Regions from separate parts of the Bacillus sp. 7894-2 genome, predicted to be linked through region 2. Evidence: riboswitches for the same ligand, from Rfam matches in the RefSeq annotation. Region 2 holds a riboswitch; the other holds the start of a gene.
What was found. A riboswitch is a leader RNA that binds a small molecule or an ion and turns the genes downstream of it on or off. The one in region 2 is predicted to bind glycine.

Region 1 (4,429 bases), on a different contig from region 2:
CGTGCCTCCAAAGCCCTCGCTAAAGCGAAAGTCAATATGGAAATGATCAATCAGGGCTCCTCTGAAGTGAGCATGATGTTTGGCGTACAGGCAGCGGATGAGGTACGTGCGGTACAGGCGCTTTATAATGAGTTTTTTGCTGCGGTGGCAGTAGTGTAATCATTTATGCGAAGGTAAATATGTTTATACGAAAAGAGCCAAGTAAATTGGCTTTATATGCAATCAATCAAACGTTTGATTGAAAAAGCTTGGGGCATTAGCCTCGAGCTTTATTTTTTTTGAATGAAAAATCTTAGGATAATCAAAATAAGAAGGAAACTTTTTCAATTAGGAAGGAGAAAAGGATATGAAGAAATTACTGATCATAGGAATAATGCTGCTCATGCCGCTGAATATGCTGGCAGCTCCGGGCAGTGCAGCTGCACAAAAACCGTGTCTTACTCAATCAGAGGTTAAGTTTGAAAACGAATTCCGCAGACTATGGATCGACCATGTATTATGGACAAGCAACTATATTACAAGTGCCACAACTGCAGGGGCGGAGGATCAGAAGCAGGTATTGGCACGCCTGCTTAAAAATCAGGAGGACATAGGGAATTCCATTAAGCCTTATTTCGGAGAAGCTGCAGGAGCTAAGCTGACAGAACTGCTTAAAGAGCATATTGTCATTGCGGGTGATATCGTGGAGGCTGCCAAGAGCGGTCAAGGTGCAAAGGTGAACCAGCTGAACAAAGAATGGTATCGCAATGCCGATGATATCGCTGCTTTTCTAAGCGGAGCCAATCCAAATCTGAAAAATGAAGATGTGAAAAAACTGCTTTATAAGCATTTGGAATTAGTTACAAATGATCTGACAGCAAGTCTTGTTAAGGATTGGGAAGCAAGAATTGTTTCGATTGATGAGGGAGTGTCGCATATTATTATGATGGCAGATGCCATTTCTGATGCGGTTGTGAAGCAATTCCCGAACAAATTTAAAGGGTAACTACAAGAGGCTTCAGCTTTGCTGAGGCTTCTCTTTTTTTTCCTTTGACAAAGCAGCATGTCTCATTATAAGCTATTTAGCGTGCCGAAAAAAATAATGTAAATTTTTCACATATAGAAGGAGGGGTATCCGTTTTGTCAGGAGATCAAAAGAAAAAGATGATCATTTTGATGATCAATATGTTTATTGCAATCGGAAGCTTTGGTATTATCATTCCGATTTTGCCGGCTTATTTGGAATCCATTAATCAGGGAGGAACGGCAGCAGGCCTGATGATTGCCATTTTTGCGGGTGCCCAGCTGATTTTTTCTCCTATCGCGGGAAAATGGGCTGACCAGTACGGCCGCAGAAAGATGATTATTTACGGGTTAGCTGGTTTGACATTATCCATGCTTGTCTTTTATGCAGTAGATTCCATTTGGCTGCTTTACTTTTCACGTGTCATTGGAGGCATTGGAGCTGCCTTGCTGATTCCAGCTATTTTTGCTTACATTGCTGATATTACTACCATGGAGCAGCGTGCAAAAGGGAATGGTCTTGTCTCAGCTGCAATGTCACTTGGAATTGTGGTTGGGCCTGGAATTGGCGGATTTTTGGCAGACTTCGGCCTAAAAATGCCATTTCTGATTTCCGCGCTTGTTTCTCTAGTGGCTGTTATTTTTTCAGTTGTGCTCCTTGAGGAAAGCAGCACATTGCAGACAGTGCCGGGAGAGATGCCTGAAGAGGAACCGATGGTCAAGAAACTGGCCATGTCCGTTAAGAAGCCTTATTTTATTCCGCTTGTCATTACATTGGTGATGAGCTTTGGACTAATGGCGTATGAGTCAGTTCTTGGGCTCTACCTTGATAATGAATTTGCTGCTACTCCGCAGGAAATTGCCATTATGGTGACTTCGACAGGAGTCATTAGTGTTATTGTTCAATTATTTGTAGTCGATCGTGTGGTTAATAAATTCGGTGAAGGAAAGGTATTGAATATCTTTTTGGCTGTTGCAGCATCAGGATTCCTAGTTTCACTGTTTGCAGGAAGCTATGCACTTTTCTTCGTTATTTCGCTGATCATTTTCCTTGCAACTTCCATTCTTCGACCGGTGTTAACAACGTTAATCTCTAAAATGGCCGGTAACGAACAGGGATTTGCGATGGGAATGAACAATGCTTATATGAGCATTGGAAACGTTCTGGGGCCAACGATTGCCGGCGTACTTTACGATGTGCGGATAACCTATCCGTTTGTTCTCGGTCTGGCCCTATTGATCGTTACATTGTTTATCACGATTGCCTGGCAGAAAAAGGAGCCAAAACCAAAGGCAGCTGTGTAGAAAAAGGCTTGGAGACGTTGTCTTCAAGCTTTTTTACTTTTCTTTTCACATAATAAATCAGCTTTAAAGCCAGGCTGAAATTGTGGCAATTTTGTGAAAGAAACCTAGTTCGATTGACATAAGTTAAAATATATATTATTCTGAAAATAACAAAAATATCGAGCGGATGACGGCTGCGGGAGAGAGCATACAGTAGCCGAAGGAGCAAGCTTCAAAAATACCCTTGAAGCCAATCTCTCAGGTAGACAGAACCTCAGTCGGACGCATCTCTGGAGAGCGCGCATGGACTTTGCGACACCAAAGGGGTCAAACTCTCAGGTAAAAGGACAGAGAAGGGGGATAAAGAAGCCGCCTTTTTTCTGTCCTTTTTATATGGATGGCAAGGCAGTTGGAGGAATCTATATGAATACGAATATTAACGCAAACCGGGCGACGTTGCTGATATCCTGTCCAGAGAGACCGGGCATCATTTCCACAGTTTCTAACTTTCTGCTGGAGCATAACGCGAATATTGTCCATTTTGACCAGCACACAACCGATCCGCTGGCAGGCATCTTCTTCATGCGGATTGAATTCGATATGAACCATTTTGATGAGTCCTTCTCAAAACTGAAAGAGGATCTGCCTGAAATGGCCAGGGAATACTCAATGGAGTGGAAGCTGAGCGGCAAAGGCGAGCGCAAGCGGATGGCCATATTTGTTTCTAAAATGGATCACTGTCTGCTCGAGCTGCTGTGGCGCTGGAAATCGAAGGAGCTTGAAGTGGATATTCCCCTTGTGATCAGCAATCATCCTGACATGAGGGAAGTGGTAGAAGGTTTCGGAATACCATATCATCATGTTCCGATTATGCCGGACAATAAAGCGGAAGCTGAGCAAAAGGCAGTAGAGCTGCTGGATGGAAAAGCGGATTTCATTGTGCTTGCGAGATATATGCAGATTCTTTCACCGAGCTTTATTTCCAAATATCCAAACAGGATTATCAATATTCATCATAGTTTTCTGCCGGCCTTCGTGGGAGCCAATCCTTATGCACGGGCGTTTAACCGCGGGGTCAAGCTGATTGGGGCAACTGCCCATTATGTTACAAATGATTTGGATGAAGGGCCGATCATTGAGCAGGATGTCCAGCGGGTTAACCACCGGCACACTGCACAGGATCTCAAAATTGCCGGCAGGCATGTGGAAAGGCAGGTCCTCGCACAGGCAGTCGCCTGGCATGTGGAAGACAAAGTCATAGTGCATGGCAATAAGACGATTGTTTTTTAAGAGGACTTTCAATTTTCACAAGATTTGTTGCTTAATAAATATTATTTACTGAGTTTATTGGAGCGGTAGGTGCGAGACCACGTCCGCCCCGCGAAAGCGAGCAGCCTGGAGCAGAAATGAACGGACAACATTGAAAGGAAAAAAACAACAATTATACGAAAAGAGCTTCAATAAAGATCTTGCATCAAGAAGTTACCAACATCATGAAAGAAGGTGAGCAGAAATGAAAAAGAAAAAATTATCAATGCTTGAAATGATTAAAGTTAATAGAGAAGAACTTTTAAAAGATCGCCTTGAGCTTGAGAAGATTGAAAAAAAAATAGACGATAAATATGCAAAAGCACAGTAAGAAAGGAAACCCGGCCTGGGAATAAAACAGGCCGGGTTTTTTATGAAATAAAAACGCCCCGGGAGGGAATCCCTGGGCGCCAACTTCTCATTTTTGTCTAAAGAAATCTGTGAAAGCATGATACATTTCCATACCCTGATAAAAGAACAGGCTGGAAGCTGTTAATGAAAATAACCCAATCATTAAAAATCTAATCCACATTATGTCTTCCTCCTTTAATTGTTTGGTTGGACAATTAAGGAGCTTGAATGACATAATTCGCCTCGTAGAAAATTGGAGTATAAAATATCTTTCTCCTGCGGGCAATGTGCAGAGCACTATATACAAAAAGGATAACTGTCAGAATTGTAATGGATAAAGAGATGATATCCAAAGTGAAGATATGCTTTTTGGGATCATCTTTTAATAGGAAGCTCTCGGTAAAGTCCGAAACTGTTACCGCTTTGCTTTGGTCCATTGGAATGTCATTATAATGAACACCAGGATATTGGGTAATGAGAAAGG
Region 2 (4,429 bases):
ATTGAATCATGCTCGTCAAGTTCTCCATTTTAATCCTCATTTCACCTTCTGAAGCCGATCTTCCGAAAATATCAACAAGGTGATCGTCAATACTGCCAAATTCAAGCTTTGTTAAAATATCGTCCAAATCGCCGATGACTTTTTCGAAGAGATGTATTTTCTCATATAGAAGCTTCATTATGTGTTCTTCGACTGTTCCTTTTGTGGCAAAATTATAAATCATGACATCCTTTTCCTGGCCGAGACGATGTATGCGCCCAATCCTTTGTTCGAGCCGCATTGGATTCCAGGGGAGATCAAAATTAATGATATGATTGCAGAACTGCAGGTTTATTCCTTCTCCTCCCGCTTCTGTTGCAATCAGGACTTGTGCATTCTTTTGGAAAAGCTCCCTCATCCAGTCCTTTTTGCCTCTTTTAAATCCTCCCCTGAACGGAACCGATGTTATCCCATATTGCTTTAAAAACCACTGCAGATACATTTGTGTTGCCCTATACTCAGTAAAAATTATGACCTTGTCATTTATTTTCTGTATTAATTCAAGTGCTTTTTGAGCTTTTGAGTTTTGCTGAACCGCTTCCACCTTTTTAATAAGGTATTGTATTTGCTCCTGGAAAGCTATTGAAGGCTGTTCCTGTCTTTTCAGCATATTCTGAAGCGTAAAATAGACAGCTTCTCTGCTTGAGCATGCCTCTCTTTGCAGTGTCATTACTGAAAACTGGCTGGAACTCACCCAATTTTCTTCACTCCGCAGCTCTGTTACCGCTTCATAGAGCTCATGCTCGGGCTGCGAAAATTCAATCGGTATGGTTTCCACATGCCGTTTGGTCCATTCAATCCCGGTATCTGCCCTGCGGTTGCGGATCATGACTTTGTTTACGAGTTCCTTTAGATGTGCATCATCGTTCAAAGAGCGTGAGTCTTTTTTATAATTCTCATAAAAAGCTGATTCATTGCCAAGATGTCCGGGTTTAAGCAGGGACACAAGATTGAAGATCTCACTGATTCGATTCTGAATGGGTGTTGCTGTTAATAGGAGGCAAAACTTCTTTTTAAGGTTTTGTACAAATTCATAGTTTCTCGTTTTATTATTTTTTAGCTTGTGAGCTTCGTCTATAATAATCAGGTCATAATCAAGGCTGTAAATAATGTCCCGATGAGGATTGCGTTTGGCTGTATCGATGGATGATACCACAACGTCGCATTGTTCCCATACATAGCTTTTCCGCTGCGCCACAGCCGGAATAAAAAATTTGCTGTTCAGCTCCATGGCCCACTGGGAAACAAGGGAAGCCGGAACGAGTATAAGGACTTTTTTTACGAGTCCCCTGATCATATATTCCTTTAATATCAGCCCAGCTTCAATCGTTTTTCCAAGACCGACTTCATCAGCTAAAATCGCCTTGCCGTTCATGCTTTCGACTACCTGCTTGGCCACTTCCAGCTGATGGGGAAGTGGAGTAAGGTTCGGCAGATGCTTCGGAGCCTGCAAGCCTTCAAAGTCAGGAATAGTTGTATGGTTTTCAACCTCAACAGCAAGTTTATAAAGCTCCCAGTTTCCCCATGGGCCGTCGTCATCAATCCTTTTTAAGAATTCATCCTGCCAGGCAGAATCAAAGCCAATTTGCACTGTCATAAAAACAGCTCCTTTTATCTATATAAAGATATTGCCCAAACCTTGTTAAGGTGGTACGATGTTAATAGCTTTGAAAGTTTTGAAAGTTAACACATTACATTTAGTTAACCGAAGTAATGGATGCTTAATTTTTTCTGTTTGGTATAAGTATGACCATCTTGGAAAATTTTATAAATGCGAATGATTACAAGGGGAGAGACTACATTAGTAGCGCCGAAGGAGCAAGCAAAATCTGTGAATCTCTCAGGCAAAAGAACTCTTGTTTGACGCAGCTCTGGAGAGTGCTTTTTAATAAGCCACCCAAGGGGACAGCCGGTTTCGGTAAACTTTCAGGTGCAAGGACAGAGATCTTCTCATAATTGAGGGGATATTCTGTCCTTTTTTATGTTCCTAAAACAAATTTCAAAAGATTTAAGGGGGACGAGTAAATGTCACAGTTAAAACGCACGCCTTTATTTGAGGTGTACAAGGATTACGGAGCAAAAACCATCGACTTCGGGGGCTGGGATCTACCTGTTCAATTTTCAAGCATTAAAGAAGAACATGAAGCAGTCCGTACAAAAGCCGGCCTCTTTGATGTATCCCATATGGGTGAAATCGAAGTGAAGGGGACGGACAGTCTTAAATATCTTCAAAAAATGATGACGAACGATATTTCCAAATTAAAGAACTCAGGTGCTCAATATACAGCCATGTGCTATGAAAATGGCGGAACTGTCGATGATTTACTTGTCTATAAAATAGAGGATGACCACTATTTGCTTGTTGTTAATGCTTCCAATATCGAAAAGGATTTCAACTGGCTTCAGGACCATGCAGAAGGCAATGTGGAATTGAAAAACCTTTCAGAAGATATGGCGCAGCTGGCGATTCAGGGGCCGCTTGCAGAAAAAGTGCTTCAAAAGCTTGCTGGGACTAATTTGTCGGATATTGGATTTTTTAAATTCCAGCAGGATGTTGATTTGAATGGCAAGAAAGCGCTTGTTTCCAGAACAGGATACACAGGAGAAGACGGATTTGAAGTCTACTGTGATGCCAGGGATGCAGTTGCATTATGGAATGAAATTCTTGAAGCGGGCAAAGAAGAAGGCGTGCTCCCATGCGGACTAGGCTCAAGGGATACTCTTCGCTTTGAAGCCAACCTGGCACTATACGGTCAGGAGCTCTCACCTGAGATCACACCGCTAGAGGCAGGAATTGGCTTTGCAGTCAAGGTGAATAAAGAAGCCGACTTTATTGGCAAAGAAGTGCTTAAGAATCAAAAGGATAACGGGGTTCCGCGCAAGCTGGCCGGAATTGAAATGATTGACCGCGGTATTCCGCGCCATGGATATCCTGTATTTAAAGGGGAAGAATTGATCGGGGAAGTGACAACAGGCACTCAATCTCCGACATTGAAAAAGAACATCGGCCTTGTCCTTATCAAGAAAGAGCATGCGGAGCTTGGAACTGAATTGGAAGTGGAAATCCGCGGCAAACGGCTGAAGGCTAAGATTGAAGCAACACCTTTTTACAAAAGAGAAAAGAACTAACCGGGGGGAGAAAATGATGAAACATCGCTATTTACCGATGACAGAGTCTGACCAGAAAGCAATGCTTGAGAAGATCGGCGTCAGTTCTGTGGAAGAATTATTCAGTGATATTCCCGAGAGTGTGAGATTTAAGGGCGAATATGACATCAAGCCGGCGAAATCAGAGACAGCCTTACTGAAAGAGCTTACTAAAATGGCTCAAAAAAATGCTGATCTTCGCACAAATTCATCTTTCCTTGGTGCGGGAGTTTATGATCATTACATGCCGGTCATTGTCGATCATGTATTATCCCGTTCAGAGTTTTATACTGCCTATACTCCTTACCAGCCGGAAATTTCACAGGGAGAGCTGCAGGCAATTTTTGAATTCCAGACCATGATCTGTGAATTAACAGGAATGGATGTGGCCAACTCATCCATGTATGATGGCGGAACAGCACTTGCTGAAGCAGCCATGCTAAGCGCAGGCAGCACCCGCCGCAAGAAAATACTAATCTCAAGCGCAGTTCACCCTGAATCTAAGGAAGTAGTTAAAACATACGCAAAGGGCCAGTATATTGAAGTGATTGAGATTCCTCATAAAGACGGCACCACTGACCTTGAAGCCCTAAATGAAATGATTGGCGATGATATCGCAGGTGTAATTGTGCAGTACCCTAACTTTTTTGGCAGAGTCGAGCCATTAAAAGAGCTTGAGGAAATTATTCATGCCCACAAGTCCATGTTTGTTGTTTCAAGCAACCCGCTTGCCCTTGGCGCGCTTACTCCTCCAGGAAGATTTGGAGCAGACATCGTAGCAGGAGATGCTCAGGTTTTTGGTATTCCTACTGCTTTTGGAGGCCCTCATTGCGGATACTTTGCGGTAACATCCAAGCTGATGAGAAAAGTGCCGGGTCGTCTTGTAGGACAAACGGTAGACGATCAGGGCCGCCGCGGTTTCGTGCTTACCCTTCAGGCGCGTGAACAGCATATACGCCGTGATAAGGCAACGTCCAACATCTGTTCCAATCAGGCTCTCAACGCACTGGCGGCATCTGTAGCGATGACTGCTCTCGGCAAGAAGGGCGTAAAGGAAATGGCTGCTGCCAACATGCAAAAAGCCCATTATGCAAAACAGCAATTTAAGGCTGCCGGCTTTGAAGTTCCATTCGAAGGTCCTTCGTTTAATGAATTCGTCATCAAGCTGAATAAGCCTGTTAAAGAAGTAAATCAAAAGCTCCTTGAAAAGGACATTATTGGCGGCTACGATTTGGGCAGAGAT

Region 1: another riboswitch for glycine. It lies ahead of purU (formyltetrahydrofolate deformylase); the one in region 2 lies ahead of gcvT (glycine cleavage system aminomethyltransferase GcvT).

What each region holds. Positions count from the first base shown of each region.
Region 1 is NZ_NPDG01000123.1:9,860-14,288, forward strand. It holds gene CHI10_RS17440 (aspartate kinase) at 1-159, shown strand, start outside; gene CHI10_RS17445 (glycosyltransferase) at 347-985, shown strand; gene CHI10_RS17450 (MFS transporter) at 1,120-2,307, shown strand; glycine riboswitch at 2,567-2,647, shown strand; gene purU (formyltetrahydrofolate deformylase) at 2,710-3,576, shown strand; gene CHI10_RS17460 (FbpB family small basic protein) at 3,800-3,925, shown strand; gene CHI10_RS17465 (hypothetical protein) at 4,161-4,429, opposite strand, start outside.
Region 2 is NZ_NPDG01000090.1:19,687-24,115, reverse strand. It holds gene CHI10_RS13845 (DEAD/DEAH box helicase) at 1-1,636, opposite strand, end outside; glycine riboswitch at 1,817-1,905, shown strand; gene gcvT (glycine cleavage system aminomethyltransferase GcvT) at 2,065-3,168, shown strand; gene gcvPA (aminomethyl-transferring glycine dehydrogenase subunit GcvPA) at 3,185-4,429, shown strand, end outside.